2 regions of the Rubrivivax gelatinosus IL144 genome follow, and region 1 is predicted to be linked to the other one. Evidence: riboswitches for the same ligand, from Rfam matches in the RefSeq annotation. Region 1 holds a riboswitch; the other holds the start of a gene.

The links. Region 1 has a riboswitch for cobalamin ahead of RGE_RS07385 (TonB-dependent receptor domain-containing protein). Riboswitches for the same ligand answer to the same signal wherever they lie in the genome.
Region 2: linked by a shared signal. The riboswitch ahead of RGE_RS21755 (energy-coupling factor ABC transporter permease) and the one ahead of RGE_RS07385 (TonB-dependent receptor domain-containing protein) in region 1 are both predicted to bind cobalamin.

What each region holds. Positions count from the first base shown of each region.
Region 1 covers NC_017075.1:1,544,325-1,548,714, reverse strand. Annotated here, with positions in the region: gene RGE_RS07390 (bifunctional adenosylcobinamide kinase/adenosylcobinamide-phosphate guanylyltransferase) at 1-38, opposite strand, end outside; gene RGE_RS07385 (TonB-dependent receptor domain-containing protein) at 61-1,920, opposite strand; cobalamin riboswitch at 2,061-2,310, opposite strand; gene RGE_RS07380 (CTP synthase) at 2,443-4,101, shown strand; gene kdsA (3-deoxy-8-phosphooctulonate synthase) at 4,098-4,390, shown strand, end outside.
Region 2 covers NC_017075.1:4,770,559-4,774,948, reverse strand. Annotated here, with positions in the region: gene RGE_RS21765 (TonB-dependent receptor) at 1-511, opposite strand, end outside; gene RGE_RS21760 (class I SAM-dependent methyltransferase) at 550-1,332, opposite strand; cobalamin riboswitch at 1,400-1,624, opposite strand; cobalamin riboswitch at 1,660-1,918, shown strand; gene RGE_RS21755 (energy-coupling factor ABC transporter permease) at 2,089-2,739, shown strand; gene cobO (cob(I)yrinic acid a,c-diamide adenosyltransferase) at 2,752-3,321, shown strand; gene cobW (cobalamin biosynthesis protein CobW) at 3,326-4,372, shown strand; gene cobN (cobaltochelatase subunit CobN) at 4,379-4,390, shown strand, end outside.

The DNA of each region.
Region 1 (4,390 bases):
TTGCCGCTCTTGGCGCCGCCGAGGATCAGCTCGTGCATCGTTCGCCCCTTTCGTGCAGCGTCAGACGCCGCCTTCGTAACGCAGGCCCAGCCAGAACTGGCGCGCCGGGCCGCGGTAGTAGGCCGAGGGCTCGAGGTCCTCGTCGGTCGCGTTCAGCAGCCGGCTCTCCAGCGTCCAGCCCTTGGCGAAGCGCCAGCCGGCCTTCAGGTCCAGCGTGGTCTCGGCGCCGAGTTCGCGGCTGTCCGGCCGTGCGCCGACGCGCAGCAGGCTGGCACCGGCGCTCCAGACGTCGTGGCGCCAGTCGACACCCAGCGTCTCCTGGTGCGCCGCGCGGCGCGCCAGGCGGGCACCGGTGTCCTCGTTCTTGGCGTCGAGGAAGTCGACCTGAGCGCGCAGCGACCAGTCGCCCAGCGCCTTGGCGCCCGACAGCGTCGCGCCCTGCAGCCGGGCGCGCGAGACGTTGCCGGCACAGCCGTAGTTGTAGGCCGGGTCCTCGGGGCAGAAGCTGCGGTCGGGCTGGTAGCCGATCAGGTTCTTGACCTTGTTGTGGAACACCGTCAGGCCGGCGCGGTCGCCGTCGGCGGCCCACTCGACGCCGAACTCGACGCTGCGGCCGCGTTCGGGCTTGATGTCCGCGACGCCGTAGCCGGGATACAGCAGGTCGTTGAACGACGGCGCGCGGAAGCTGTTGCCGGCCAGCGCGCGCAGCCGCCATGCCGGCGTCAGGGCGAAGCTGGCGCCCAGGCGGCCGGTGGTCTCGGCACCGTAGTCGGAACTGTCGTCGCGGCGCAGGTCGGCCTGCCAGGAGAAGCGGCCGGCGGTGCCTGTCCAGGACAGCACGCCGATGTCGGTGTCGCGGTCGCCGCGGTAGCTGTTGGTCTTGGCCTTCTCTTCCAGGCGTTCGATGGCGGCGACCAGCTGGCCGGCGACGCCGGTCTCCCAGGCGATCTGGGCCAGCGCGTGGTCGCGCGTCGTGCGGTAGCGATCGACGACGGCCTTGCCGCTGCGCGAGTCGTCGACCGCCCGGTCCAGGCGCATCGTCGCGACCAGGCCCGGCGCGAGCGTGCCGCGCCAGTCGAGCGCTGTGGCGTCGACGTCGAGCTTGTCGCGGAAGTCGGGCGTGTTGTCGGGGGCGTAGGTCGGCGGCGCGTACTCGGTGCTGTCGATCTGCGTTTCCAGGCGGCTGCGCAGCAGTGACAGGCCGATGCGGTGGCCCGGCGCCGGCGTGAAGCCGATGCGCGCCTGGCCGCTGTCGCGCGTGTAGCCGTCGTGGTCGGCGTTGTAGTTGCCGTACGGGTCGCCGGGACGCATCGCGTTGCCGCCGTCGTCGTGCTCCTGGGCCAGCGACGCGGCGATGTCCCAGGCGCCCTGCGTGGCGCTGACGCCGGCCGACAGCTCGCGTGCGCCGCGGCTGCCGAACGCGGTGGCGGCGTCGAACCGCAGGCCGGCGTCGGCGCGGCGCGTGACGATGTTGATCACGCCGCCGACGGCGTCGGCACCGTAGAGGCTGGAGCCCGGGCCGCGCAGCACCTCGACGCGTTCGATCTGCGCCAGCGGCAGCGCCTGGATCGACGGATCGGCCAGCGTCGCCGAGCCGACGCGCACGCCGTCGACGAGCACGACGGTCTGGCTGCCCGAGGAGCCGCGGATCATCACCGAGGTGGCGGCACCGGGGCCACCATTGCGCGAGATCTGCACGCCGGCCTGCTCACGCAGCAGGTCGGCCAGCGAGCCGGCGCTGGATGCGCGCAGCGCGTCGCCGTCGATCACGACGACGTCGGCAGCCAGACGCGAGACGGCCAGCGGCTCGCGCGAGCCGGTGATGACGATGGTTTCGGAAGATTGCGCCGCCGCGGTGGCGGCGACAACGCAGGAAGCGACCGCGACGACGGAACGGCGGTCGAAGATGGTGACGAACAAGACGGCCTCCAGCCGCACACCCCGTGCGGACAGTGATGAAGCAGCCACCGTCCGTGGACACGCGCGCAGAAGCGGACCTCGGCCCCGAGGTCGCGAACGGACTGCGGGCCGAAGCTCGTGCGCGCCGCCCACCGCGACGCCGGCATCCCTGGCATCGGGCCGGTATCCGGGCTCGCGAGTGCCGGTCCGACGGCGTGTGCCGTGGACCGAAGCCGTCAGCGCCTTCCCAGTCCTCGAAGGACCAGTGGCCGCAATGCTGACCGCACCTCGCCGACCGTTGCGGGGGCAGCGCCGGAATTGCCGCGCGTCCTGGACGCGCCGCGCACCGGCTTCCCGTTCAACCCTCCGACACCTGCCGTGCAAGAGGGCACCTGATGCAAGCGGGGCGGAGTCTAGCACCGCCGCCCCGGCAAGCGGCACGCCCGAGCGCCGCACCGGCGCACCCCGGCGATGCGGGGGGTGCCGCCTATAATCACGCTTTACCACCTGGGCGCACGCTCACGCGCTGCTGCCCCACGCGACATGACCAAGTTCGTCTTCGTCACCGGCGGCGTGGTGTCCTCCCTCGGCAAGGGAATCGCGGCAGCCTCGCTGGCGGCGATCCTCGAGTCGCGAGGTCTGAAGGTCACCCTGATCAAGCTGGATCCGTACCTCAACGTCGACCCGGGCACGATGAGCCCGTTCCAGCACGGCGAGGTGTTCGTCACCGACGACGGCGCCGAGACCGACCTGGATCTCGGCCACTACGAGCGTTTCATCACCACCCGGATGAAGCGCACGAACAACTTCACCACCGGCCAGATCTACAAGAGCGTGCTCGAGAAGGAGCGCCGCGGCGACTATCTGGGCAAGACGGTGCAGGTGATCCCGCACGTCACCAACGAGATCCAGGACTACGTGCGCCGCGGTGCGGTCGACGTCGACGTCGCGATCGTCGAGATCGGCGGCACGGTCGGCGACATCGAGTCGCTGCCCTTCCTCGAAGCCGTGCGCCAGCTGAGCCTGAAGCTCGGCCCGGCGAACACCGCCTTCGTGCACCTGACCTACGTGCCCTGGATCGCCGCCGCCGGCGAACTGAAGACCAAGCCGACGCAGCACACGGTCCAGAAGCTGCGCGAGATCGGCATCCAGCCCGACGCGCTGCTGTGCCGCGCCGACCGCCGCATCCCCGACGACGAGCGCGAGAAGATCAGCCTGTTCACCAACGTGCCGCAGCACGGCGTGATCTCGATGCCCGACGTCGACACCATCTACAAGGTGCCGCGCGTACTGCACGAGCAGGGCCTGGACGAGCTGATCTGCATGAAGCTGCAGCTGCTGACCAAGCCCGCCGACCTGCGCCGATGGGACACGCTGGTGCAGGAAGTCGAGCACCCGCAGGCGCGCGTGACGATCGCGATGTGCGGCAAGTACACCGACCTGTCGGACTCGTACAAGTCGCTCAACGAGGCGCTGCGCCACGCCGGCATCCACAACCACGCCAAGGTCGACATCGAGTACGTCGATGCCGAGACGCTGGACGAGCACAACGTCTCGCAGCTCGCGCAGTACGACGCGATCCTGGTGCCGGGCGGCTTCGGCAAGCGTGGCATCGAGGGCAAGATCCTGGCCGCCAAGTTCGCCCGCGAGCACCGCCTGCCCTACCTCGGCATCTGCCTGGGCATGCAGGTCGCGACGATCGAGTACGCGCGCCACGTCGCCGGCCTGACCGACGCCAACAGCACCGAGTTCGAGCCGCAGACCGCCCACCCGGTGATCGCCCTGATCGAGGAATGGCAGGACCGCGACGGCTCGATCCAGAAGCGCAGCGCCAGCTCCGACCTTGGCGGCACGATGCGCCTGGGCGCGCAGAGCTCGGACGTCAAGCCGGGCACGCTGGCCTACCAGATCTACGGCCCGGTCGTCACCGAACGCCACCGCCACCGCTACGAAGCCAACGTCAACTATCTCGACCAGCTGCAGGCCGCCGGCCTCGTCATCAGCGCGCTGACCCAGCGCGAGCAGCTCACCGAGATCGTCGAACTGCCGCAGTCGCAGCACCCGTGGTTCATGGGCGTGCAGTTCCACCCCGAGTTCAAGAGCACGCCCTGGGGCGGGCACCCGCTCTTCTCCAGCTACGTCAAGGCGGCGCTGGAACACCAGGCGCGCCGCGCCGAACCCGTCCGTAAGGCCGTCGCATGAAGCTCTGCGGTTACGACGTCGGCCTCGACCGGCCGTTCTTCCTGATCTCCGGCCCCTGCGTCGTCGAAAGCGAGCAGCTGCAGATGGACGTCGCCGGGCGGCTGAAGGAGATCACCTCGGCGCTGGGCATCCCGTTCATCTTCAAGTCTAGCTACGACAAGGCCAACCGCTCCAGCGGCAGCTCCTTCCGCGGCCCGGGCATGGAGCGCGGGCTGGAGATCCTGGCCAAGGTGCGCCGCGAGATCGGCGTGCCGGTGCTGACCGACGTGCACACCGAAGCCGAGGTGCC
Region 2 (4,390 bases), 1.8 Mb from region 1:
CGCTGCCGCCTTCGGCCTCGGGCTCGATGAACATCTGCACGACGCCGCCGATCGCGTTGCGGCCGTACAGCGCCGAAGCCGGGCCCTTGATGAACTCGATGCGTTCCAGCAGGTCGGGCGCGACCAGCGTCAGGTCGGCATTGCCCTGCAGCAGGCGCAGCGGCACGCCGTCGATCAGCACCAGCACGTCCTGGGTGTCGCGCAGGCCGCGGGTCTCGAAACGCGTGAAGTAGTTGCCCTGGGTGCCGTGCTGCAGCCCGGGCACCGCGCGCAGCGCGTCCTCGAGCGTGCGCGCGCCGACGGCGTCCATCTCGTCGCGGCCGACGGCGTAGGTGCTGAACGGCAGGTCCAGCGGGTCCTCGGCGGCGCGCGTCGCGGTGACGACGCGGCGTTCGGCGGTGATCTGCACCGTCTCGACGGCCTCGCTCTGGGCCTGCGCGACGGCCGGCAGCGCCAGCGCCAGCACGACGGGGCGCCAGCGGCGCGACGGTGATCTTTCCTGTGGCTTCATCTTCTTCGTCTCTTCTTTTGGAGGGAGGGAAAACAGGGTCAATCGCGGCGCCAGAGCAGCACCGCGCTGCGTTTGGCGCAGCCCAGGCGCAGGCCGCGACGGCCGGGCCGCGCCGAGGCGGCGACCTGGGCCAGCACCTGCGGCCGGCGTTCGTCGCCGGGCGGCAGCCGCAGGCGTTCGATGACGTGCGCCTGGGCCGCGGCCAGCGACTCGAAACACACCTCGTAGCGCCAGTCGGCGAAGTGCAGCGCCTGCGGCGCGCGCCCGGGGCCCAGCGCGGCGAGCACACGCTCGAAGACCGGGCGCGTGTCGGCACCGTGCAGCTCGGGCGTCAGCACACCGGCCAGGCAGAACGTCGCCGGCCCGGCCTGCGCCGGCACGACCCAGGCCATGCAGCGGCGCCAGCGTGCGGCCATCGCGTCGTGGAAGGCGGCGGGCTCACGCTGCGCCGGCGGCAGGTGCGCGGCCAGCAGCGTGTCGGCGGCGACGGCGGGGTCCAGCTGCGTCCAGTCGACCGGCGAGAGTTCGAGCCGGATGCCGCGTGCGGCCAGCGCCGGGCGCAGCGCCTGCAGCCGGCGCTGCATCTCGGCTTGCGGTTCGACGGCGTGCCAGCGCGCCCCCGGCGCCAGCATGCGGCGGCTGAGCACGCCGTTGCCGGCGCCGATGTCGAGCAGATCGGGCAGCGCGCGCGGCAGCAGCGGCAGCACGGCGCGGGCATAGCCGCTGCGCACGATGCTGCGGGCGTAGAACGCCGCTTCGGCGTCGCCCCAGGCGCAAGGCGTGGCAGCGTCGGGCCGGAGCTCCGGCGCGTTGGAAGACATGGGAATACCGGCGTACGCGCCCTGGCCGCTTCCCCGCAGCCTGGCGCCTTACGGCGAGCCGCTCGCGCGGCGCGCCACCTCGTTGGCCGGTATCCGGGCTGACGGAGACGACCCGTGTGTCCTTCCCAGGAGACGACTCCCAGTGGCTTCGACACGAGCTGGGGCCGGTGAGGCCCCGTCCGCTTACCGTTGCGGGGGCAGCTCAGGTTGGGGGCCTGTGGCCCCTCCCTGATTCCCGTTGAACTGCATCCACCGGAGGGTGGGCGCGAGCACCAACGGCCGGAATCATAACCAGCGCCGTCGGCAGCCCCGTCGCGGGACCTGACCTGTATCATGCGCCGCGTTGGTGCTCGCCGAGGCTCTCCGCCGAGGCAGTTCAACGGGAATCAGGAAGGGCGAGGCCGTCACGGTGCGAGCCCCAACCTGAGCTGCCCCCGCAACGGTAAGCGGACGGAAAGACGGCCTCGTGCCGGCCCTTCCGGCCCGTGACACGGCCACTGGGACGGCGGCGCACCAGCGTCGCCACCGGGAAGGCGTCACGGACAGGTCCGCCAGCCCGGATACCGGCCAACGAGGTGGCGTGCCGCGCGAGCGGCGCGCCGTGTAGCGCACGCCGCGGGGAAGCGGCCGGGCGCGTCGAACCCGTCTTTCGTTTCCGAGCCCTCCCCCTCCCGCGCGTGCCGTGTCGCCGCGCCCGAGCCGCTTCGTGCGGCGGCGGGCGGCCGTCGTCGCGCCGTCTCGACCCAGGAGCACCCGATGCACATCGAACCCGGCGTCCTCGCCCAGACCAAGATCCTCGCTGCCAACGTCGCCGCCAGCGGCGTGCTGCTGGCGCACCTGCCCGCGCTCGCCAAGCGCCCGGCGCTGTGGCTGCGCACGGCGCTCGCGGCGGTGTTCTTCTCGCTGTTCATGCAGTCCTTCCACATGGCCGTCGGCCCGTCGGAGCTGCACTTCATCGGCGCGATGCCGATCTACCTGCTGCTGGGCTATCTGCCGACGCTGTTCGGCTTCGCGCTCGGCTTGCTGCTGCAAGGCCTGCTGTTCGAGCCGCAGGACCTGGTGCACCTGGCGGTGAACACGCTGTCGCTGGTCGTGCCGCTCACCGCGGTGCACTTCGGCATCGGCCGCCGGCTGTCGGCCGCGCAGGTCAGCGAAGCGCGTGTCGCCACGGTGCTGCGCCTGGACGCCGCCTACTACGCCGGCGTCACGGCGATGGTCGGCTTCTGGCTCGCCATCGGCCAGGAAGCGACGCCGTTCGCCGACTGGGCGCGTTTCGCTTCGTCCTACCTCGTGCTGGTGGCGCTGGAGCCGGTGTTCACGCTGCTGATCGTGCGCGCCGTGCGCCGCTGGCGCGAAGCCGGCTGGGCGCGCGCCTGCCTGGACGAGCGGCTCACCGCCGCCGCCTGACGGGCTGGTGCCATGCAGATCGAAACGCCCCCGTTCGATCGCGACAAGCCGCGCCCTCAGGGCGAACGCCGGGGGCTGGTGATCGTGCACACCGGGCCGGGCAAGGGCAAGAGCACCGCCGCCTTCGGCCTGGCGCTGCGCGCCCACGGCCGCGGCAAGGCGGTGAAGATCTTCCAGTTCATGAAAGTGCCCTCGGCACGTTTCGGCGAGCACCGGCTGTTCGAGCAACTGGGCATCCCGATCGAGGGCCTGGGCGACGGCTTCAGCTGGAAGAGCCGCGACCTCGGCCACTCCGCCGAGCTGGCGCTGGCCGGCTGGCACCGTGTGCGCGACACGGTGCTGTCGGGCGCGCACTTCCTCGTCGTGCTCGACGAGGTGATGGCGCCGCTGCGCTACGGCTGGATCCCGCTGGACGAGCTGCTCGCCTGCCTGCGCGCGCGCCCGCCGCAGGTCAACGTGCTGCTGACCGGGCGCGGCGCGCCGCCGGAGCTGATCGAGGCCGCCGACACGGTCACCGAGATGACGAAGCTGAAACACCACTACGACGCCGGCGTGCCCGCGCAGCGCGGCATCGAGGACTGAACCCATGCACAAGATCCCCGCGACCATCGTCACCGGCTTCCTCGGGGCCGGCAAGACGACGCTGCTGCGCCACCTGCTGACGAACGCCGGCGGCCGCCGCATCGCCGTCATCGTCAACGAGTTCGGCGAACTCGGCATCGACGGCGAGCTGCTGCGCGGCTGCGGCATCGGCTGCGACGAAGAAGGCCGCGACGACGGCAACCTCGTCGAACTCGCCAACGGCTGTTTGTGCTGCACCGTGCAGGAGGAGTTCGCGCCGGTGATGGAGCGTCTGGCCGAACGCCGCGATCGCATCGACCACCTCGTCATCGAGACCTCGGGCCTGGCGCTGCCCAAGCCGCTGGTGCAGGCCTTCCAGTGGCCGACGCTGCGCCACGCCTTCACGGTGGACGCCGTCGTCACCGTCGTCGACGCGCCGGCGGTGGCCGAAGGCCGGTTCGCCGACGACCCGCAGGCCGTCGACCTGCAGCGCCGCGCCGACGACAACCTCGACCACGAGTCGCCGCTGGCCGAGCTCTTCGCCGACCAGCTCGCCACCGCCGACCTCGTCGTGCTGAACAAGACCGACGTGCTCGACGCCGCGGCGCTGGCCGCCGTCGAGGCCCAGGTGCGCGCCGGCGCGCCGGCTGCCGTCAAGCTGCTCGCAGCGCAGCACGGGCGCCTGGCGCCCGACGTGCTGCTGGGCCTGGGCCGCGCCGTCGAGGACAGCATCGACGCCCGCCGCACCCACCACGACGAAGAAGAGGATCACGACCACGACGAGTTCGACTCGGTCGCGCTGACGGTCGAGGTGACGGACCGCGAGCGCCTGCTGCAGGCGCTGGCCGCGCTCGTCTCGCGCCACGAGATCTACCGCGCCAAGGGTTTCGTCGCGCTGCCGGGAGCGGCGATGCGCCTCGTCGTGCAAGGCGTCGGCGCGCGCCTGGACAGCCACTTCGACCGCGCCTGGCGCCCGGGCGAGGCACGTGTCTCGCGCCTGGTGCTGATCGGCGCCGAGCTCGACGCGGCCGTGCTGCAGCGCGAGCTGCAGCAGGCGTTGTCCGCCGGCTGAGGCCGGATGCACCTGCTG